4 regions of the Streptomyces taklimakanensis genome follow, and region 4 is predicted to be linked to each of the others. Evidence: riboswitches for the same ligand, from Rfam matches in the RefSeq annotation. Region 4 holds a riboswitch; each other region holds the start of a gene.
What was found. A riboswitch is a leader RNA that binds a small molecule or an ion and turns the genes downstream of it on or off. The one in region 4 is predicted to bind cobalamin.
Positions count from the first base shown of each region.

Region 1: another riboswitch for cobalamin. It lies ahead of F0L17_RS22710 (ABC transporter substrate-binding protein); the one in region 4 lies ahead of F0L17_RS06745 (prenyltransferase/squalene oxidase repeat-containing protein).
Region 2: another riboswitch for cobalamin. It lies ahead of F0L17_RS04830 (cobalamin biosynthesis protein); the one in region 4 lies ahead of F0L17_RS06745 (prenyltransferase/squalene oxidase repeat-containing protein).
Region 3: another riboswitch for cobalamin. It lies ahead of F0L17_RS22670 (ABC transporter substrate-binding protein); the one in region 4 lies ahead of F0L17_RS06745 (prenyltransferase/squalene oxidase repeat-containing protein).

Region 1 is NZ_WIXO01000001.1:5,159,880-5,165,195, reverse strand. It holds gene F0L17_RS22725 (CBS domain-containing protein) at 1-240, opposite strand, end outside; gene F0L17_RS22720 (type B 50S ribosomal protein L31) at 499-762, shown strand; gene F0L17_RS22715 (glycoside hydrolase family 11 protein) at 1,315-2,298, shown strand; cobalamin riboswitch at 2,442-2,628, shown strand; gene F0L17_RS22710 (ABC transporter substrate-binding protein) at 2,699-3,739, shown strand; gene F0L17_RS22705 (FecCD family ABC transporter permease) at 3,736-4,785, shown strand; gene F0L17_RS22700 (ATP-binding cassette domain-containing protein) at 4,782-5,316, shown strand, end outside.
Region 2 is NZ_WIXO01000001.1:1,075,823-1,081,138, forward strand. It holds gene F0L17_RS04820 (inorganic phosphate transporter) at 1-1,202, shown strand, start outside; gene F0L17_RS04825 (hypothetical protein) at 1,282-1,497, shown strand; cobalamin riboswitch at 1,776-1,900, shown strand; gene F0L17_RS04830 (cobalamin biosynthesis protein) at 2,159-3,109, shown strand; gene F0L17_RS04835 (cobyric acid synthase) at 3,106-4,665, shown strand; gene cobN (cobaltochelatase subunit CobN) at 4,782-5,316, shown strand, end outside.
Region 3 is NZ_WIXO01000001.1:5,151,780-5,157,095, reverse strand. It holds gene F0L17_RS22690 (GHMP family kinase ATP-binding protein) at 1-129, shown strand, start outside; gene F0L17_RS22685 (pyridoxal-phosphate dependent enzyme) at 126-1,169, shown strand; gene F0L17_RS22680 (ATP-grasp domain-containing protein) at 1,166-2,401, shown strand; gene F0L17_RS22675 (class I SAM-dependent methyltransferase) at 2,484-3,233, shown strand; cobalamin riboswitch at 3,293-3,471, shown strand; gene F0L17_RS22670 (ABC transporter substrate-binding protein) at 3,501-4,538, shown strand; gene F0L17_RS22665 (FecCD family ABC transporter permease) at 4,624-5,316, shown strand, end outside.
Region 4 is NZ_WIXO01000001.1:1,523,738-1,529,053, reverse strand. It holds gene F0L17_RS06745 (prenyltransferase/squalene oxidase repeat-containing protein) at 1-869, opposite strand, end outside; cobalamin riboswitch at 1,022-1,144, opposite strand; gene F0L17_RS06740 (peptidoglycan-binding protein) at 1,620-3,218, shown strand; gene F0L17_RS06735 (TetR family transcriptional regulator) at 3,348-4,016, opposite strand; gene F0L17_RS06730 (glycosyltransferase) at 4,299-5,316, shown strand, end outside.

The DNA of each region.
Region 1 (5,316 bases), 3.6 Mb from region 4:
GGTGACCAGGTCGGCGCTGCAGACGTCCTGCGCCGCGGTGGCCTCGACATCGCGGGCTTCGGCCATGGCCCGCACCACCAGGTCACGGTCGGTGACCAGGCCGCGCAGCCGGTCCTCCTCGGCGACCAGCACCTCGCCGATGTCCTCCTCCTTCATCAGGCGGGCGACCTCGACGATCGGGGTCTGCGGTGTGACGGTGGTGGGGTCGGCCGTCATGATCTCGTTGACCTGCTGGGCCATCGATTCCTCCAGAGCGGTTCGGGATGGCTCGACGGCGTGTGCCGCCGGCTGCCAGGAGTACCCGGCACGGCTTCTGCCATGTCCGGTGCTCCTCCTCGCTCCGGGCCGCGCGGGCGCCGTCCACGCCCGGGGCGGGAATCGCGTGGCCGAGCCTCTCGCACCGTCCGCCGCCTCGGCGGCCGGTTCGCGGAGTCGGCGGTCGCCATGCGGAGGGCGGCCATGTCTGGGATCATGAACGCATCAGTGGGAGGAATCGCCATGCAGCAGGACAAGCACCCTGAATACGGCCCCGTGGTCTTCCGTGACAAGTCCGCCGGATACGCCTTCCTGACACGGTCGACCGCGCGCAGCGACCAGACCATCGAGTGGGACGACGGGCAGGTCTACCCGGTCGTCGACGTGGAGATCTCCTCGAAGAGCCACCCCTTCTACACCGGCAAGGCCCGCGCCGTCGACACGGAGGGCCGGGTCGCCAAGTTCGAGCAGCGCTACGGCAAGCCGGGACAGGCCCCGAACGCTTGATCGACTCGGGTGTGGGTGGCCGTCGCGGACCCTGTCCCGCGGCGGCCGGGGTCCGCCGCGCCTCGGAGCCGGACACACCCCGAAACAGTTCCGGAAGCCCATCGGAAATTTCGGCGCCACGCCTCCGGTGATGATCTCTGCTACGGGTCCACACACGGCCATTCTTGGAGCAGATCGGCAGAGCGGGCCCATTGATCAGGCAGAACGCTCCCTCTGGAAACCCCTCGGCAACAGAGAGTTTCCGTAATCATTGCGGAAACCGTTGACAACCCAACGGAGCGATTCAACACTGTCGGCGTCGACAGGCCCCACCGCTGTCGACCCGGGTCGCCCCCGCGACCCGCTCCTTCGGTCGTCGACCGAACGACGACCGGTTGAGCCCCACCGTCGTCGTACGACGCCGGCACGCGGTGGCCGTCCCCACACCGGCCGCCGAGCACCCCGCCGCGCCGTACGCGCTGCCTGGCATCACGCCGGCCCTCAGGAAGAGGAGGCACGCACGTGAACGACGCTCCACCCCGCCGGAAGAGACGCGGACTCGGCCTCACCAGGCTGCTGCCCAAGAGGCGCGGATTCGGTCGCCTCAGGCTGCTCATCGGCAGTGCCTGCGCCGCGTTGATCGCGACCGCGGCGCTCCCGCCCGGAGCCGCCCACGCCCAGACCATCACCTCGAACCAGACCGGCACCCACAACGGCTACTTCTACTCGTTCTGGACCGACGCCCCCGGGACGGTCTCCGCGACCATGGGATCCGGCGGCAACTACAGCACCTCCTGGCGCAACACCGGCAACTTCGTCATCGGCAAGGGCTGGAGCACCGGCGGACGCCGGACCGTGACCTACTCGGGCAGCTTCAACCCGTCCGGCAACGCGTACCTGACCCTCTACGGGTGGTCGAGGAACCCGCTCGTGGAGTACTACATCGTCGACAACTGGGGCACCTACCGGCCCACGGGGACGTACAAGGGCACGGTCACCAGCGACGGCGGCACCTACGACATCTACGAGACGACGCGGTACAACGCTCCTTCCATCGAGGGCACCAAGACCTTCAAGCAGTTCTGGAGCGTCCGGCAGTCGAAGCGGACGGGCGGAACCATCACCACCGGCAACCACTTCGACGCGTGGGCCCGTCACGGGATGAACCTGGGCAGCCACGACTACATGATCATGGCGACCGAGGGCTACCAGAGCAGCGGCAGCTCCAACATCACCGTGGGCGGCACCGGCGGTGGTGGCGGCGGTGGCGGCGGTGGTGGCGGTGGCGGTGGCGGCTGCACCGCGACCCTGTCCGCGGGAGACAGGTGGGACGACCGGTACAACCTCAACGTCTCGGTGTCCGGCTCCAGCAACTGGACCGTGACGATGAACGTCCCGTCCCCCGCCGAGATCATCGCCACCTGGAACATCAGCGCCAACTGGCCCAGCAGCCAGGTACTGACCGCCAGGCCCAACGGCAACGGCAACAACTGGGGCGTCACCATCAGACACAACGGCAACTGGACCTGGCCGACGGTCTCCTGTAGCGCGGGCTGACCCCCGCCCCCTGAAGCACCGCACCCGTGGCGCGGCGGCCCCGAGCCGCCGCGCCACACCGCTTCCGGCGCCCGCGCCGTCGGTGCGCCCGCGCTCGGACGGATCGGCGCGGTCGGCGCGCGTCCGGGCGTCTCCGCTCCCTGTGGTAATTTGCCGAGGCCAGTCGAACCCACGTGCGTGGGTCAGGGAATCCGGTGCGAATCCGGAGCTGACGCGCAGCGGTGAGGGTGACGGGTGGGGCATCGGCCACTGGACGGCTGTCGCGGTCCGGGAAGGCGCCTCGTCCGGGTGATCCCGAGTCCGAAGACCTGCTGGCGGCCTCCGCCCGGTACGTCCCGCGGTGGAGGGGCACTGTCCGACGGGGCTTCGCGTACGAGCCCCCGACACCTGGGGAAGTTCCGTGCCGATCGCGCGCCTCGTCCGCCGTTCCGTCCTGCTCCTGTCGGGAGTCGCGCTCCTGGCCGGCTGCGCTCAGGGCGTGTCCTCGCCGCCTCCGTCGTCGCCGCGGGGGGAGAGCGGCCACCCGGTGACGCTCGACAACTGCGGGCGGACGGTGGAGATCGCCGCCGCACCGCGGCGAGCCGTCTCGTTGAACCAGGGCACCACCGAGATCCTGCTCTCCCTCGGTCTCGCCGACCGGATGGTCGGCACCGCCACCTGGACCGACCCGCTACCCGAAGCGCTGGCGACGGCGGGCGCGGCGGTGCCCAGACTCGCCGACGACACCCCGTCCTTCGAGAAAGTGCTGGCCGCCGAGCCCGACTTCGTCGCCGCCTCCTTCGCCTCCACGCTCGGCAAGGGGGGCGTGGCCACCCGCGAGCGGTTCGAGGACCTCGGTGTGCCCACCTACCTCTCCCCCGCCGACTGCACCGGCAAGGACAACAGCGGCGACGGCGACGGCGTGCGCACCGCCCCGCTGACCCTGGAGACGGTCTACGGCGAGATCCGCGACCTGGCCCGGGTGTTCGGGGTCGAGGAGCGCGGCGAGAGGCTCGTCTCCGACCTCAGGGCGCGCGTCGAGGAGGCCACCTCGGGCGTCGACGCCTCCGGCGTGACGCTCCTGTACTGGTTCGCCAACTCCGAAGCCCCCTACATGGCGGGCTGTTGCGGCGCCCCCGGTGTCATCACCCGCGCGCTCGGCGCGGAGAACGTCTTCGACGACAGCCGCGAGGAGTGGCCCCAGGTCAACTGGGAGACCGTCGCCGACCGCGACCCCGACGTCCTGGTGATCGGCGACCTCACCCGCAGGTCGCAGACGGCCGAGAGCGCGGAGAAGAAGATCGAGTTCCTGGAGTCCCACCCGGTCACCCGCACCATGGACGCCGTCCGGAACAAGCGGTACGTCCTGCTCGGCGGCCAGGCCATGAACCCGACCGTGCGCACCGTCGAGGGCGTGGAGAAGGTGGCCGCGGCGCTGCGCGCGTACGGGCTCGCCGAGTGACCGGCGGCATACCTCCGATCGGACGGACCGGACGCGGCGTCCTGGTGTGGGCGGTCGGGCTCGCCGCGCTGTGCGCCTCCGTCGCCGTGACCGTCACCATCGGTCCGGCGGCCATCGGCGTCGGCGACGTGTGGTCGGCGATCGCGGCCCGCCTGGGCTGGGGGACCTCGCACCTGACCCCGCTGCGGGACGGGATCGTGTGGGACCTGCGGCTGCCGCGCACCCTGCTGGCGGCCGGGTGCGGGGCCGGACTGGCCGTGTGCGGGGCGGTGATGCAGTCGCTGCTGCGCAACCCGCTCGCCGACCCCTTCGTCCTGGGCGTCTCCTCGGGGGCCTCGACCGGAGCCGTGGTGGTGGTCGTGCTCGGCGCCGGGGGCGGCGTGTTGTCGGTCTCCGGCGGGGCGTTCGCGGGCGCGGTCTGCTCCTTCGCGCTGGTGCTGCTGCTCAGTCACACCCTGGGAGGCGGCACGGACCGGGTGGTGCTCTCCGGTGTCGCGGCGATGCAGTTGTTCTCGGCGCTCACCTCCTTCGTGGTGATGACGGCGGCCGACGCGGAGACCACCCGTGGGGTGCTGTTCTGGCTGCTCGGCTCGCTGGGCGGCGCGGGCTGGACGGACGTGTGGCTGTGCCTGTCCGTTCTGGCGGTGGTCCTGCTGGTGTGCCTGGGGCACGCCCGCGCCCTGGACGCGTTCGCCTTCGGGCAGGACGCCGCGGCCTCGCTCGGGGTCTCCGTCGCCCGCACCCGGCTGGTGCTGCTGTGCGCCACCGCCCTGCTGACCGGCGCGCTCGTCAGCAGCGCCGGAGCCATCGGCTTCGTCGGCCTGGTGCTGCCGCACGCCGCCCGAGCGCTGACCGGCCCCGGCCACGGTCGGCTGCTGCCGGCCTGCGCGCTGGCCGGGGCGGTGTTCCTGGTGTGGGCCGACACCCTGGCCCGCACCGTCCTGGATCCGCAGGAGGTGCCGGTGGGGGTGGTGACCTCGCTGGTCGGCGTCCCGGCGTTCGTCCTCGTCCTGTACCGCACCCGGGGTCTGCGGGGGGCGTCGTGACGCTCCGCGCCGAGCGGATCTCCCGCTCGGCCGGCGGGCGACTGATCCTGGACGGGGTCGACCTCGCCCTGCGCCCCAGGGGGACGACCGGTGTGCTGGGACCGAACGGTTCGGGCAAGTCCACGCTGCTGCGTCTGCTCGCCGGCGTCCTCGCCCCCGCCTGTGGGGTGGTCACGCTCGACGGACGTCCGCTCGGCGAGCTGAGCCGCCGGGCGATCGCCCGGCGCGTGGCCGTCGTCGAGCAGCAGGTCGACACCCAGGTGGAGTTGACCGTCGCCGACGTCGTGCGCCTGGGCCGCGTTCCGCACCGACGTCCCTGGGCGCCGGCCTCGCCGGCCGACGAGCGGGCCGTCCGCACCGCTCTGGAACGGTGCGGGCTGACCGATCAGGCGGAACGCGCCTGGCGCACCCTCTCCGGCGGTGAGCGCCAGCGCGTTCAGATCGCCCGTGCCCTCGCCCAGCAGCCCCGCGAACTCCTGCTGGACGAACCGACCAACCATCTGGACGTCCAGCACCAACTCGACCTGCTGA
Region 2 (5,316 bases), 450 kb from region 4:
TCACCAACGGCTTCCACGACACGGCCAACGCGATGGCCACCACCATTTCCACCGGGGCTCTCAGGCCCAAGACGGCGGTGGCGATGTCGGCGATCCTCAACCTCGTCGGAGCCTTCGTCTCGGTCGAGGTCGCCGCGACCATTTCCAAGGGTCTCATCAACGAGGACGCCGGAATCGAACCCGCGGTGATCTTCGCCGGACTGGTCGGCGCCATCATCTGGAACCTGCTGACCTGGCTGGCCGGCCTCCCCTCCAGCTCCTCGCACGCCCTCATGGGCGGTCTGATCGGCGCGACGGTCGCCTCCGTCGGCATCGGCGCGGTCTCCTTCGACGCGGTCGTGATGAAGGTCCTGATCCCGGCCGTGGTAGCCCCCCTGGTGGCCGGAATCGCCGCGATGCTCGCCACCCGGCTCACCTACCGCCTCAGCCGGAACAGCGACGAGCAGGAGGTCGCCAAGGGGTACCGGGCCGGACAGATCGCCTCGGCCGCCCTGGTCTCCCTCGCCCACGGCACCAACGACGCGCAGAAGACGATGGGCGTCATCACCCTGGCCCTGATCTCGGGCGGCGTACTCGGCGCCGACGCCGACCCGCCGCTGTGGGTCATCGCCTCGGCGGGCATCGCCATCGCGCTGGGCACCTACCTGGGCGGCTGGCGCATCATCCGCACCATGGGCAAGGGCCTCACCGACATCCGTCCGGCGCAGGGCTTCGCCGCGCAGACCAGCTCGGCCGTCACCATCCTGGCCTCCTCCCACCTGGGCTTCGCCCTCTCCACCACCCAGGTCTGCTCCGGCTCGATCATGGGATGCGGCCTGGGTCGCAAGGGCGGCGCGGTGCGCTGGAGCACCGCGGGCCGCATGGTCGCCGCCTGGGGCCTGACCCTCCCGGCCGCCGGTCTGGTCGCCGCGGGGTCCGCCCTGCTGGCCACCCAGGGCGACTGGGGCGTCACCACGGTCGCGATCCTGGCCGTGCTCGCCGTCGCCGCCATCTGGTTCGCCTCCCGTCGGGAGCCGGTGGACCACACCAACGTCAACGACGTCGAGCCGACCGCCACCGAGCGGCAGGGGACCGAGGACCCGGGCGTGGTCACCGCTGCCCTGCAGGCCGTCGCGCCGCCGCCGACCACCGCCGCCCTGGGGGACGCCGAGGCGACCGACCGGGACGACCGGGCCGGGAAGACCACCGTCTCCGCCCCGTGAGGCACCGACCCGCCACATCCCCCCGTCCCGTACCCACGCGGATCCCGCACGGGTCGTAAGTCGCAAAGGAAGAAGCACCATGGACATCGACTGGGCCGCTCTCGGCCAGGTCTTCGGGGTCAGCCTCGTGATGACGGTCGGCCTGGTGGGCGTGTTCACCCTGGGCATCATCGGCTCCGCCGGCGGACGCAGGGCCTCGGCCGGCACCACGTCCCCGGCCCGTCTCGGCTCCTACGCCTGCTACGCCCTGTGCGCGGCGGCCGTGGCCTACGGCATCTACATCATCGCGGCCTGAGTCCGGGCCCCGCCTCCGCTCCTTCCGCCGCCCACGGGCGGGGTCGGGGCGTCGAGGGGGCTCCCCGGACGGGCAGAGCGCCGAACGGGCGCCCGGCGGACGACGCCGGGCGCCCGTTCGGTGTTCCGGGCGCGCGCCTCGTACCGCGCGCCGACGGGCGCGCACCGCGCACACCGCGTCCGTGTGCGCTTCCGCACAGTGCGCCGTCGCAGGTCATCGCCGAGTTGACGCGTCCCCGTGGGCGTGGTGGACTTCCCGTTGCCCAACGGCGGCAGGAGAGGAAGCCGGTGCGAATCCGGCGCGGTCCCGCCACTGTCACCGGGGAGCGCCCCCCACCCAGCGTCACGGCCCGTACATCGGGTTGGAAGGCCGGGGGAAGCGCCGATCCGGGAGCCAGGAGACTCTCGCCGCCGGTCACGTCGAGCCAGGGCGAGGACCCTGAGTGAGGACACCGCCATGCACGGCAGCCTGCCCGCGTTCACACCCCCACGTTCCCCAGCACACGGAACCCCACGAGGTGTGACGGCCCGCTGACACGATGCGTGCCCACCGCACCCACCACGCGGCAGTCGTCTCCCCGGCCACCGTCACCTCCTCTCCCGACCCGACCGGTTCCACGGAACCCGCCCCACCCGGCCCCGGCGCGGGCCGGGCCTACGGGATGCTGCTGGGACACCTGCTCGACCTGGTCGTCGGCGACCCCCGCCGCGGGCACCCCGTCGCCGCCTTCGGACGTGCCGCCGCAGCGGTCGAGCGCCTGCTGTGGCGCGACCACCGCGGCGCGGGCGCCCTGTACACCGCCGTGTGCGCGGGCGGCGCCACGGCCGCCGCGGCGGTGCTGGAGCGCGCCGCGCGCCGGTCCCCCACCGCCCGCACCACGGTGACGGCCGCCGCCACCTGGTCGGTGCTCGGCGGCAGCGGCCTGGCGCGCGAGGCCCGGACGATCGCCGCCGCGCTGGAGTCGGGCGACGTGGAGGCCGCGCGCGCCCGACTGCCGCACCTGTGCGGCCGGGACCCGCGGGCGCTGGACGCCGACGGCATCGCCCGCGCGGTGGTGGAGTCCGTCGCCGAGAACACCTCCGACGCCGTGGTGGGCGCGCTGGTGTGGGGGGCGGCCGCGGGCGTGCCGGGACTGGTCGGCTTCCGCGCCGTCAACACCCTGGACGCGATGGTGGGCCACCGTTCACCGCGCCATCTGCGCTTCGGCTGGGCCTCGGCCCGGCTGGACGACGTCGCGGGCCGGCCCGGTTCCCGGCTGACCGCGCTGCTGGCCGTCCTCGCCGGTCCGAACCCGCGCGGCGCGGTGGACGCCTGGCGCGCGGACGCCCACCGCCACCCCAGCCCCAACGCGGGTGTGGTGGAGGCCGCGTTCGCGGGCGCGCTGGGCGTGCGGTTGGGCGGGCCGCTGTCGTACGGGGGGCGGGTCGAGCACCGTCCGGTGCTCAACGCCTCCGGCCGCCCGGTGCGCGCGGCGGACATCGAGCGTGCGGTGCGGCTGTCGCGCCGGGTGGGCGCGTTGGCCCTGGTGCTGTGCGCCGGCGCCGGCGCGCTGCGGGAGAGGGGAGCCGCCCGCCGGGCGGCTCGTCGGAAGGCCCCGGGGAGGGCACGGTGACGGACACGGTGACGAGCGGCCCGCGGAGCGCCGCGGCGGGCGTTCCGGCGGGCGGCGGCCTGCTGGTGGCGGGGACGACCTCGGACGCGGGCAAGAGCGTGGTCACGGCCGGCATCTGCCGTTGGCTGGCCCGCGCGGGCGTGAAGGTGGCGCCGTTCAAGGCGCAGAACATGTCGCTGAACTCCTTCGTCACCCGCGACGGCGCCGAGATCGGCCGCGCCCAGGCCATGCAGGCCGCCGCGGCCGGGGTGGAGCCGAGCGCGCTGATGAACCCGGTGCTGCTCAAGCCCGGCGGGGACCGCACCAGCCAGGTGGTGCTGCTGGGAAGACCGGTGGGCGAGCTGAGCGCCCGCGGGTACCACGCGGGGCGGCAGGAGAGGCTGCTGGGCACGGTCACCGAGTGCCTGGCCGAGCTGCGGCGCACCCACGACGCGGTGATCTGCGAGGGCGCCGGCAGCCCGGCCGAGATCAACCTGCGGCGCACCGACATCGTCAACATGGGTCTGGCCCGCGCCGCCCGACTGCCGGTCGTGGTGGTCGGCGACATCGACCGGGGCGGCGTCTTCGCCTCGCTCTTCGGTACCACCGCGCTGCTGTCGGCCGAGGACCAGGCGCTGGTGGCGGGCTACGTCGTCAACAAGTTCCGCGGCGACGTGGCCCTGCTCCGGCCGGGCCTGGAGATGCTGCGGGGCCTGACCGGACGACCGGTGCTGGGCGTCCTTCCGTACGCGCACGGGCTGGGCATCGACGAGGAGGACGGCCTGCGACTGTCGCTGCGCGGCACGGTGCGCGAGTCGTCCGTGGCACCGCCGCACGGCCGGGACGTGCTGCGGGTGGCGGTGGTGCCCGTTCCGTTGATGTCGAACTTCACGGACGTGGACGCGCTGGCGGCCGAGCCGGGCGTGGTGGTGCGCTTCACCGACCGCCCCGAGGAACTGGCCGACGCCGACCTGGTGGTGGTTCCCGGCACCCGGGGCACCGTCAAGGCCCTGGCCTGGTTGCGGGAGCGCGGGCTGGCCGACGCGCTGGCCCGGCGGGCCGCCGAGGGGCGCCCGGTCCTGGGGATCTGCGGCGGCTTCCAGATGCTGGGCGAGTGGATCGAGGACGAGGTGGAGTCCCGGGCCGGGACGGTCCGGGGGACGGGCCTGCTGCCGCTGCGGGTGCGGTTCGCCCCGGAGAAGACTCTGGCCCGGCCCGTCGGCGAGGCCCTGGGCGAGCGCGTGGAGGGCTACGAGATCCACCACGGCGTGGCCGAGGTGACGGGTGGGGACGAGCCGTTCCTGGACGGTTGCCGCAGCGGCTCGGTGTGGGGCACGCACTGGCACGGGTCGCTGGAGAGCGACGGCTTCCGGCGCGCCTTCCTGCGGCGGGTGGCCGCCGACGCCGGGCGGGCGTTCGTCCCGGCTCCCGACACGTCGTTCGCCGCGCTGCGCGAGGAGCAGCTCGACCGGTTGGGCGATCTGGTGGAGGAACACGCCGACACCGCGGCGCTGCTGCGGCTGATCGAGAACGGCGCGCCGGAGGGCCTGCCGTTCGTACCACCGGGGTCGCCGTGAGCGGAGCGAACGATACGACCGCCGTGAGCGGAGCGAACGATACGACCGCCGCAGGCGGAGCGAACGAGACGGACCGAACGACCACGACGAAGGGCCTACGCACCGATGGGGGTTCGATGAGCACGGTACTGCTGCTGTCCACCGCCGACACCGATTTGCTGGCGGCCCGCGCCTCCGGCGCCCCGTACCGCATCGCCAACCCCACCCGCGTCGACGTCACCGAGGAGTTGCCGACGCTCGTCGAGGGCGCGGACATCGCCGTCGTGCGTCTGCTGGGTGGCCGGCGCGCCTGGGAGGAGGGACTGGAGGCGTTGCGGGCCTCCGGTGTCCCGACCGTGCTGCTGGGAGGCGAGTCCGTCCCGGACGCCGAGCTGATGGCGATGTCCACCGTGCCGGCGGGCGTGGTGGCCGAGGCGCTGAAGTACCTGGTGGCGGGCGGGCCGGACAACCTGGCGGAGTTGGTCCGCTTCCTCTCCGACACCGTGCTGCTGACCGGCCACGGCTTCTCCGAGCCGCGGCCGATGCCCGAGTACGGCGTCCACGGCGACCGGAGACACGATCCGTCCCGGCCGACGGTGGGCGTGCTGTTCTACCGGGCCCACGAACTGTCCGGGAACACCGCCTTCGTCGACACCCTGTGCGACGCGATCG
Region 3 (5,316 bases), 3.6 Mb from region 4:
GCGCACACCGGCTGCCTGGTCGGCTACCTCTTCACGCGCCGTCCCGCCCCCGCCCTGAAGGGGGAGCTCTCCGCGTTCTTCCACTCGCTCGGCCACCAGTGTTCCTTCGCCCCGGGAGGTTACGGGTGACACACGCCCACATCGCCGATGCCCTCAAGACGCCGACGCTGGTCCGGCTCTCCGAGGGGACGGTCCTGGCCCGTTTCGAGTCGATGAAGATCTACTCCGCGCTCGCCGCCGTGCGCCGGCTCCTCCAGGAGGGGAGGATCCGGCCCGGACAGACCCTCCTGGACAGTTCCAGCGGCATCTACGCCCACGCCCTGGCCCTGGCCTGCCACCGCCATGGCATGCGCTGTCACATCGTGGCCTCCACCACCGTCGACGCCACCACCCTCGCCCAACTGGAGATCCTCGGCGCCACCGTCGAACAGGTCGAACCGTCGGAGAACCTCAAGCTCGACCAGGAGTTACGGGTGCGGCGCGTACGGCGGATCCTGCGCGAACGGCCCGACGTCCACTGGATGCGCCAGTACCACGACGACGTCCACTACCTCGGCTACCGCGAGGTGGCCGACCTCGTCGCCGCCGAGGTGGCCGCGGAGTTCCCCGGCCGGCCCCTGACGGTGGTCGGCGGCGTCGGCTCGGGCGCGTCCACCGGGGGGTTGGTGGAACGGCTCCGGCACCACGACCCCTCGGTCCGGCTGGTGGGCCTGCAGCCCTTCGGCAGCGTGACCTTCGGCAGCGAGCGCCATCACGACCCCGAGGCGATCATCGCCGGCATCGGCTCCTCCATCCCCTTCGACAACGTCCGCCACCACCTGTACGACACCGTCCACTGGATGGACTTCACCCACGCGATGGCGGGGGCCGTCGCGCTGCTGCGCGAACACGCCGTGTTCGCCGGACTGTCCACGGGCGCGGCCCACCTGGCCGCCTCCTGGGAGGCCCGCCGGTTTCCCGACCGGCTCCACCTGGTGATCGGCGCCGACACCGGTCACCGCTACGTCGAGCGGGTCTTCGCCCGCCACCGCGAGGCGCCGGACCCGGCCGCGCTGAAGCCGGTGGAGATCGCCTCGCCGGCGGAACTGTCCATGCCCTGGTCCACGATGGCCTGGAACCGCGCCCCCTGGCCGGCGCGGCCCAACGACCGGAAGGAGCCGACGCCGTGACGGTGGTCTGCCTGGAATCCCTCACCTTCGGCCTGGGGAACCTGGTGCGCGCCGCCGGATCCCTCGGGGAGCGGCTGCGGTTGCTGACCCGTGACCCCGGCTGGTACGCCCACGAGTTGGGCCGGCTGTCCGACGACGCCCTGGACGTGGTCGAGATCGACACCTTCGACACCGAGGCCGTGGCGGCCGAGCTGTCCCGCACCCCCCGACTGCGCGGTCTCATCAGCTCCACCGACACCTGGGCCCTGATCGGCGCCGAGTTGACGGCCCGCTTCGACCTGCCCGGCCCGGACCCGGCCGTCCTGCGGCTGACGCGGGACAAGGCGAAGGTCCGCGACCTGCTGTACGCGGCCGGTCTGACCCGGTCCCGGGCGACGGAGGTGGACCCGGGCCGCGCGGACGACGAGCTGCCGGCGCTGCTGCGCAAGGAGATCGGCCTCCCCGCCGTCCTCAAGGACACCGCGGGCACCGGCAGCCGGAACGTGTGGCTGGTCCGCGACGAGCGGGAGCTGGAGACGGCGCTGCGCGAGGCCGCCGAACGCACCCTGTTCGGGCGCCTGTTCGCCGAACCGTACTTCTCCGGGCCGGTCTACAGCGCCGAGACGCTCACCTGGCGGGGGCACACCCGGCTGCTGGGCGTCTCCAGCAGGCTGATGTCGCGCGAGCCGTACTTCCGCGAGGAGGTCACCGCCTTCCCCGTCGCCTTCCCCGAGGAACAGCGCGCCTCGCTGGAGCGGTGGCTGGACGAGGTCCTCGCGGCCGTGGGGTACACCGACCGCTTCGCCCACGTGGAGTTCGCCCTCACCCTCGCGGGCCCGGAGATCGTCGAGATCAACCCTCGCATCGGTGGGGCCCTGGTCGCCGAGGGCATGTGCCGCTCCCTGGGCTGCAACGTCTACGAGGCGATGGTGGAGACCGCGCTCGGCCGCCGTCCCCGCCTGATCGACGCGGAGCCGCCCGGCGGACCGGCGGTCGCCTTCGTCCTGGGCTACCCCGAACGGCCCGGGGTGTTCACCGGTGTCCAGGGGCTGGAGAGGCTGGCGGACATGCCCGGCTCCCCCACCTGGTACCCGACCAAACGCGTCGGCGACCGCATCGAGCACCTGACGGACAGCCGCGGCTACGCGGGCATCGTCCACGCGGAGGCCGAGACCGCGGAGTTGGCCACCCACCGCGCCGTGGCCGCCGCCAACGCCCTGCGCGTCCTCACCGAGGAGGCGCGGGACGGATGAGGAGGCCGGCCGTACCGGCACGCTCGCCCCGCCCCGCCGGGTGGCGGGACCCCGAACCGCACCACGGAAAGGACGAGTCCCGATGACACGGACGGACGGGTTCGAGGACGACGACTTCTGGACCGGTTTCTACGACTTCCTCTTCCCCGAGCAGCGTTTCGCCCAGGCCGAGGAACTCCTCGCCACCTCTCCCCTGCTCTCCTTCCCGCCCGGGTCCCGCACGCTCGACCTGTGTTGCGGGCCCGGCGTGTTCACCGTCCCCCTCGCCCGCCGCGGCCTGGAGGTCACCGGCGTGGACCGCAGCCCGGCCATGCTGGAGAAGGCGCGAAAATCCTGCGAGGCGGCCGGGGTGGAGGCCCGGTTCGTACGGGCCGACGCCCTGCACCACGTCGAGGCGGGCGCGTACGACGTGGTGCTCAACATGTTCACCTCCTTCGGTTACTTCGAGGATCCGGACGACAACGCCCGGGTGCTGCGCAACATGCACGACTGTCTGGTGCCCGGGGGCAGGCTGGTGCTGGACGTGGCCGGCAAGGAGATCCTGGCCCGCAGGGTGACGCCCCCGAAGGTCGTCCGGCGCGGCGAGGACCTGCTGGTGCAGACCGACACCGTGCTGGACGACTGGGCCCGGTTGCGCAGCGACTGGGTCCTGGTGCGCGGGGACCGCGTCGACCGCGCCGGCCTGGTGTGGTTCGTCTACAGCGCGGTCGAGCTGCGCGAGATGGCCGAGGAGGCCGGTTTCGGGGAGGTGGAGGTCTTCGGCGGCTTCGACGGCCGTCCCTACGACCAGGAGGCGGAGCGGCTGGTGCTGCGGGCCGTCCGCAAGGGGTGAGAGCGGTGGGCGCCGGGGGCGCGCGGCGCCCACCGCACGCTCTTTTGCGAATCGTTCGCAAGTACGTACCATCAGCGGGTCATCGCCGCGACGGGTGCCAGGAAGCCGGTGTGAGTCCGGCACGGTCCCGCCACTGTGACCGGGGAGCACACGCCTTCGAGGAGCCACCGCGCGAGCGGGAAGGCCGGGGGAGCGTCGATCCGGGAGTCAGGACACTGTCCTGTCGCGGGCCCGTCCGAGGAGCGAGGACTCCGTAGGAGGCACCACGTGTACGACGGAACGTTCCCTCTGCCGCCCCTCCCCCGCGGCCGCGCGCGCCGGAGAACCGCGCGCGGTCCGGCCCTCGCACTGGTCGCCGTCCTGGTGACCGGCTGCGGTGCCGACGCGGGTTCCGACGACCGGACCGCGTCCGAGCCCGCGTCCGCGGGGGGTTTCCCCGTCACCGTCGACAACTGCGGCGTCCGTACGACGTACGAGGAACCGCCGTCCCGGGTCGTCACCATCCACCAACACCCGGCGGAGCTGATGCTCTCCCTCGGGCTGAGGTACGTCATGGTCGGCACCGCCTTCCCCGACTCCGCGGTGCTGCCCGCCCTGCGGAAGGACTTCGAGAGCATCCCGCGACTGGCCGAGAGGGAACCCTCCTTCGAGACGGTCCTGGCGGCCGAGCCGGACTTCGTCTACGGCGGCTACGGCGCCGCCTTCGCCGAGAACGAGGGCCGTTCCCGCGAGGCGTTCGCCGACGCGGGCATCGACACCCACCTCAACCGCGAGTACTGCGGCGAGGGCGAGGTGACCATGGACGACGCCTACGAGGAGATCCGCACCCTCGGGAGGATCTTCGGCGTGCGGGAGCGCGCCGGGGACCTGGTGGCCGACCTCCGAAGGCGGGTCGCCGAGACCACCGAGGCCGTCGAGGGCGCCCCCACCGTGCCGGTGTTCGTCTACGACAGCGGTGACGGGTCCGCCTACACCGCGGGGGGAAGGGGCCTGGGCACCGAGATCATCCGGTTGGCCGGCGGACGCAACGTGTTCGACGACCTGGACGAGGTCTTCGGCGACGTCTCCTGGGAACAGGTCGTCGAGCGCAGGCCCGAGGTCATCGTGATCCACCACTACCGCGGTGCGGGCAGCGTCGAGCGGAAGAAGGAGTTCCTGCTCTCCCAGCCCGCCCTCGCCGATGTGCCCGCCATCAGGAACGAGCGGTTCGTCGTGCTGCCGCTGACCGCCACCCTGGTCGGCGTGCGTCCCCCGCACGCCGTGGCGGACCTGGCCCGCGCCCTGCACCCCGAGCGGTTCCGGTGACGGCCCACCCGGCGGCGCCGGACACCCCCGTGGCCGACCGGCCCGGCGGAGGCGCCCCGGCTCCCCGCCCTACCCGCTGCTCCTGGTGCTCCTCGGCGTGCTCCTGTCGGTCTCGCTGACGGCCGGGCTGGCCATCGGCTCGGTGCGCGTCCCGCCCGGCCAGGTCTGGAGCGTCCTCGCGCACCACCTGGGCGCCGGTTGGGTGGAGGCGGACTGGCCCCGGGCGCGCGAGACGATCGTGCTGGAGGTGCGGGCCCCCCGCGTCCTGTTGGGCGCCGTGACCGGTGCCGGGTTGGCGGTGGTCGGCACGGTCATGCAGGCCCTGGTGCGCAACCCGCTGGCGGACCCGTACCTGCTGGGCGTCTCCTCGGGCGCCTCGCTGGGAGCCGTGCTGGTCATCGTCTCCGGCGTCGGCGTCTTCGGCGCGCTGTCGCTGCCGGTGTCGGCGTTCGTCGGGGCCCTGGTGACGCTGCTGCTGGTGTACGCGACCGCGCGTGCGGGGGGACGCATCACCTCGACGCGGCTGGTGCTCTCCGGTGTCGCCGTCGCCGCCGTGCTGACCGCCGTCACCCACCTGGTGCTGTTGACCGCCGAGCGGGGCAACCAGGCCAGGGAGGTCCTCTCCTGGACGCTCGGCGGCCTCGGCGGGGTGCGTTGGAGCACCCTGTGGCTGCCCGCGACCGTGCTGCCGGCGGCCGTCGCGCTGCTGCTGACGCGGGCCCGGCCGCTGAACCTGCTGCTGGCGGGCGAGGAGGCGGCCACCACCATGGGGTTGGAC
Region 4 (5,316 bases):
CCGCCGCCCTCCTCCAACCTCTTCGCCAGGTACGCGGCACCGCCCTGGGCGGCCTCCTCGGGGGTCGGCTGCCGGGTTTTCCCGTCGGCCTCGCCGGCCTCGCAGGCGGGGGCGGCCCGCGGGGCGCCGCCGTCGCTCCCGCCGGGCTCGACGAGCAGGTCCTCGCCGAGGGCGGCCGGGACGGCGGCGGCCGTGGCGTCGTCGTTGGCGTACAGCCGGCCCTCGTCCGGTCGGTGGGCGAAGGCGCCGCGCTCGTCGGCCTCGGCGTCGCAACCCAGCCGGAAGCCCAGCAGGGAGTCGTACGGGGTCCTCCCGTCCCCCGCCGCGCGGACCTCGGCCGGGTCCTCGCCGGCCGCCACCAGGGCGCCGATCACGACGGAGACGGAGTTGGCGTCGCTGTCCTCGCCCGGGGCGTAGCCCCAGCCGCCGTCGTCGTTCTGAACGAGTTTCAGCCACTCCACGGCCCGCTCCACCCGCTCGTCGTGCCCGCCGAGGGCGGCCAGCGCCTGGACGGCGAGGGCGGTGGCGTTGACGTCGGCCGCCGTCTCGGTCGTGCACGGCTCGGTGGGGTCGGGGCGGTAGGCGGCGAAGGAGCCGTCCTCGCACTGCTGTCGGACCAGCCACTCCACGGCCTTCTCCGCGGGCTCCACCCCGACCGTGTCCTGGGCCAGCAGTGCCGTGGACTGTCGCCACACGGCGTCGTACTGCGGATCGCCCTGCCCGTACAACGCGGACGGCAGCTCCCGCTGCGTCGGGGTCTGCGTCGGGGCCTGCGCGGGCGGTGACTCGTCGGCGGCGGCGGACGGGGCCGCGACCGCGCAGAGCGCGGTGGCCGCGGTCAGGGCCGCGGCGGTGCGACGCAGGGACATGGCGGTGCCTTTCTCGTGCGTTCCCGAGGGTGGTGCCGGCCGGGCACGGACGGCCGGCCGCGCTCGCGCACGGGGCACACCGGGCTCGGCTCCGCATTCCTCGACGGTGCCGGCGCCGGCGCCGCGTCCACGCGGGGCGGGGAGGCGGCACCGGGAGCCTTCGCGTCCGGGCGGGTGCTCCGGCTCGCACCGGCGGACGGGGCCCGCCGCGCTCACGGTTGCGGGTCAGCGCCGGATTCGCACCGGCTTTCCCCACTCGGACACAGACGTTCTCCGGCTCACTCTAACGGGCCGCGGGGGGAGCGTCGTCGCCGCCGGGAGGAGGATCACACCGTGGCCCGGGTGCCGGCGCGCCCCTTCCCGCCGCCGTCCCCCGCTTCCCCTCCAGAGGTGCGACCAATGAACTCCCGTCGCCGTCGGCGCATTTCGTTGACGCGCGTAGTTCGGGACGCCACCCTCTTCGGGGGGTCGGAATCCCCCGGTGCGGGGACGGTCGCATCGGGGGCGTCCCCGTGGGCGGTGGCGGGATCGGCGGACGGACTCGGCGGGTGGACTCGGTGATGGTGGCGCGTCCGTGTTCGGCGTCTCCCGGCGCGTGCGTCCGGTTCCCGTCGGGTGGTGGGCGGGAGAGGCGCCGTTGTCGGGGCGTTATTGACGTGTTCATGTCTTGCCGATAGGAACTCCCCAGTCCATCGGCGTGAGCGAGCAGCGCGTGCTCACCCCCCACGCACATGCTGACCGGGAGGAAGAATGTCCCTGCGTCCCCCCACCCGCGGACGGGTGCTGCCGACCGTCGTCGGCGGTCTGACCGCGGCCGCCCTGCTCGTCGGCGCCCAACCCGCCGGCGCCCAACCCGCCGAGCGGGCGGCGCGCGCACCGGTGAATCGGGCGTTCGAGCGGGCCGCCGAGGAGTTCCAGGTCCCCCGCGACCTCCTCGTCGCCGTCGGCTACGGGGAGACCCATCTCGACGACCACGACGGAAAGCCCAGCCACGCGGGCGGCTACGGCGTGATGCACCTGGTGGACAACGCCACTCGGGACACCCTGGGCGAGGCCGCCGAACTGACCGGCCGACCGGAGGCGGAGCTGAGGCGGGACACCGCCGCCAACATCCTCGGCGGCGCCGCCGTCCTGCGCGCCCACGCCGACGCGGTGGGCCTGGACGCCGCCGAACGCCGTGACCCGGACGCCTGGTACCCGGTGGTGGCCCGCTACGGCGGCGCCGAGGACGACCGCGCGGCGCGGCTGTACGCCGACACCGTCTACGACTTCCTCGCCGAGGGCTTCAGCGCGCTGACCCCCGCCGGCGAGCGCGTCACCGTGCCGGCCGGAGACGTCGAGCCCGAGCTCGGCCGCTACGCGGGGGTCGCTCCGCTGGGCGAGCCCGTGGCGTCCGCCGACGCCTCCGAGGTGGGCGTCCTGAGCACCGACTACCCGCCCGCGCGGTGGGTGGCGGCCCATTCGAGCAACTACACCCCCGGCCGCAGTTCGTCGATCACCCACGTGGTCGTCCACGTCACCCAGGGCTCCTACGCCGGATCGATCAGCTGGTTCCGGAACCCCGACTCCGACGTCAGCGCCCACTACGTGATCCGGTCCTCCGACGGCGAGGTCACACAGACGGTCCGGGACCGGGACACCGCCTGGCACGCCCGCTCCGGCAACGCCTACTCCATCGGGATCGAGCACGAGGGCTACGTCGACAACCCCGCCTGGTTCACCGACGCGATGTACCGCTCCTCGGCCGCGCTCACCCGCCACCTGTGCGACCGCCACGGCATCCCCAAGGACCGCTCCCACATCGTCGGCCACCACGAGGTGCCGGGCAACGACCACACCGACCCCGGCCCCAACTGGAACTGGACCTACTACATGCAGTTGGTCCGCGACGGCGACGCCGACGCCCCCGTCCAGTTGGACCACGCCTCCTACGGCACCCTGCGGGAGGGCTCCACCGGCGCGCAGGTCGGGGCCGCCCAGCACCTGCTGAACCAGACCGGCTTCGAGGCCGGCGAGGTGGACGGGATCTTCGGGTCCCGCACCGGGAGCGCCGTCAGGGAGTTCCAACGCAGCCGCGGCCTGAGCGTCGACGGCGTCGTGGGGGCCCGCACCTGGACGGCCCTGCTGTCGGCGGGCACCAGGCCGACGCTGCGGAGGGGCGATGCGGGAGCCGACGTGCGGCGGCTCCAACGCGCTCTCACCGCCGCGCACGGCCGCACCGTCGAGATCGACGGCCTCTTCGGGCCCGACACCGAGACGGCCGTCCGCGACTACCAGCGCAGCCGCGGCCTGGCCGTGGACGGCGTCGTCGGAGGCGGCACCTGGGGGGCACTCCAGGCCGGCAGGTGACGGCGCGGACCTCCGTCGGTCCGGAGCCGGAGCCGGAACCGGAACCGGAATAGAACCGGAGCCGGGTCGGGGCACCCCGGCCCGGCTCCGGCGCTCCGTCGGGCGACGCCGCCGGGCGGGCGGCCCCGCCTACCGGCGCGCGGTCTCCGGGGCGCCCCCGGGGATCAGGGCGCACACCGTTCCGATGTCGGTGTGCACCTGTTCGACGGAGGCCCTTCCGGAGATCCAGGCGATCAGCGCCGAGTGCCAGGTGTGCCCGACCACGCGGACCACCGAGAGCAGCTCGGGCGTCGGCGGCTCCCGCCGTCCCATGGCGTCCAGGACGATCGCCGCGGTGAGCCGGGACACCGCGTCCACCTCCGGACCCGCGGAGCGGTCGGCGAAGGTGAACGCGCGGAGCATCGCGTCGGCCAGGTTCGGGTCCCGTCTCAGCGAGCGGAAGGCGCGCAGCAGCGTCTGCGCCACCCGGGCCGCCGGTTCCGCCTCCCGCGGCGGTCGGCTGTGCAGCGTCCCGTGCAACCGTTCCAACTGGTCGTACATGGTGGCGACCAGCAGGTGGACCTTGGAGGGGAAGTAGCGGTAGAGCGTCCCCAGCGCCACGTTCGAGGACTCGGCCACCTCGCGCATCTGCACCGCCTCGAAGCCGCCGCGCCGGGCCAGTTCGGCACTGGCCTCCAGGATGCGGCGGCGGCGCGCCTCCTGACGCTCGGTGAGCGGCGCGGCGGAGGGGGCCGAGGGGCGACCCGGGAAGGCGCTCGGGGAGGGGGGATTGGACTGTTCCGTCATCGCTTCTGCCATCCGTTCGGCTCCGCCGTGTCCTGCCCGCCGCGACCGCCGCCTCGCGGTGGCGGGGCGGGACCGCATCCTCCCAGGAGGGGGCCGTGGTGTGAATCACCCGGACCGGCTCGCTCCGGATCGCCTACCGGCCGGTAATCTTGCGGGTCCGGACCGCGGGGCGCCACCGGACCGGGGCACCCGCCGAGCGCGTCCGGGCCTCTTTGAAACTTGTTCCAGATTAATGCGAGCGGTTACGCTCCGGCGGAAGTTCCGCCGCGAGGACCTGCCAGAAGGGGGCCGTGAGTGACGGCAGAGGCCACCCGGGACGCCGTGCCCGGACCCCTGGCGAGCGCGGCCGCCGACGGCGACCGGCCGCTGCGGATCGCGCTGCTCACCTACAAGGGGAACCCGTTCTGCGGCGGGCAGGGCGTCTACGTCCGCCACCTCTCCCGTGAACTGGCCCGCCTCGGCCACCGCGTCGAGGTCATCGGCGCCCAGCCCTACCCCGTCCTGGACGACGACCGGGACCTGCCGGGGAGCGTCACCCTCACCGAACTCCCCAGCCTCGACCTCTACCGCCAGCCCGACCCCTTCCGCACGCCGAAGCGCGAGGAGTACCGCGACTGGATCGACGCGCTGGAGGTCGCCACCATGTGGACCGGTGGCTTCCCCGAGCCGTTGACCTTCTCGCTGCGCGCCCGTCGTCACCTGGCCGCCCGGCGCGGGCAGTTCGACGTCGTCCACGACAACCAGACCCTCGGCTACGGGCTGCTCGGCCTGGAACGGCTCGGCTTCCCCCTGATCACCACCGTCCACCACCCCATCACCGTGGACCGCCGGCTGGACCTGGCCGCCGCCGAGGGCTGGAAGCGGCGGGCCTCGGTGCGCCGCTGGTACGGCTTCACCCGGATGCAGAAGCGCGTCGCCCGGCGGCTGCCGACCGTGCTGACCGTCTCCGGCTCCTCCCGCCGGGAGATCACCGAGGACCTCGGGGTGCGCCCCGAGCGGATCCACGTCGTGCCCATCGGCGCCGACGCCCGGCTGTTCTCGCCCGACGCGTCCGTGCCCGAGGTGCCCGGACGCATCGTCACCACCTCCAGCGCCGACGTCCCCCTCAAGGGCCTCGTCCACCTCGTCGAGGCGCTGGCCAAGGTCCGCACCGAACACGCCGACGCCCACCTGGTGGTCGTCGGCAAGCGTCCCGAGAAGGGCCCCGTGGCCGACGCCGTCGAGCGCTACGGCCTCGGCGGCGCGGTCGAGTTCGTCAAGGGCATCGACGACCGGGAACTGGCCGACCTGGTGCGCGGCGCCCAGGTCGCCT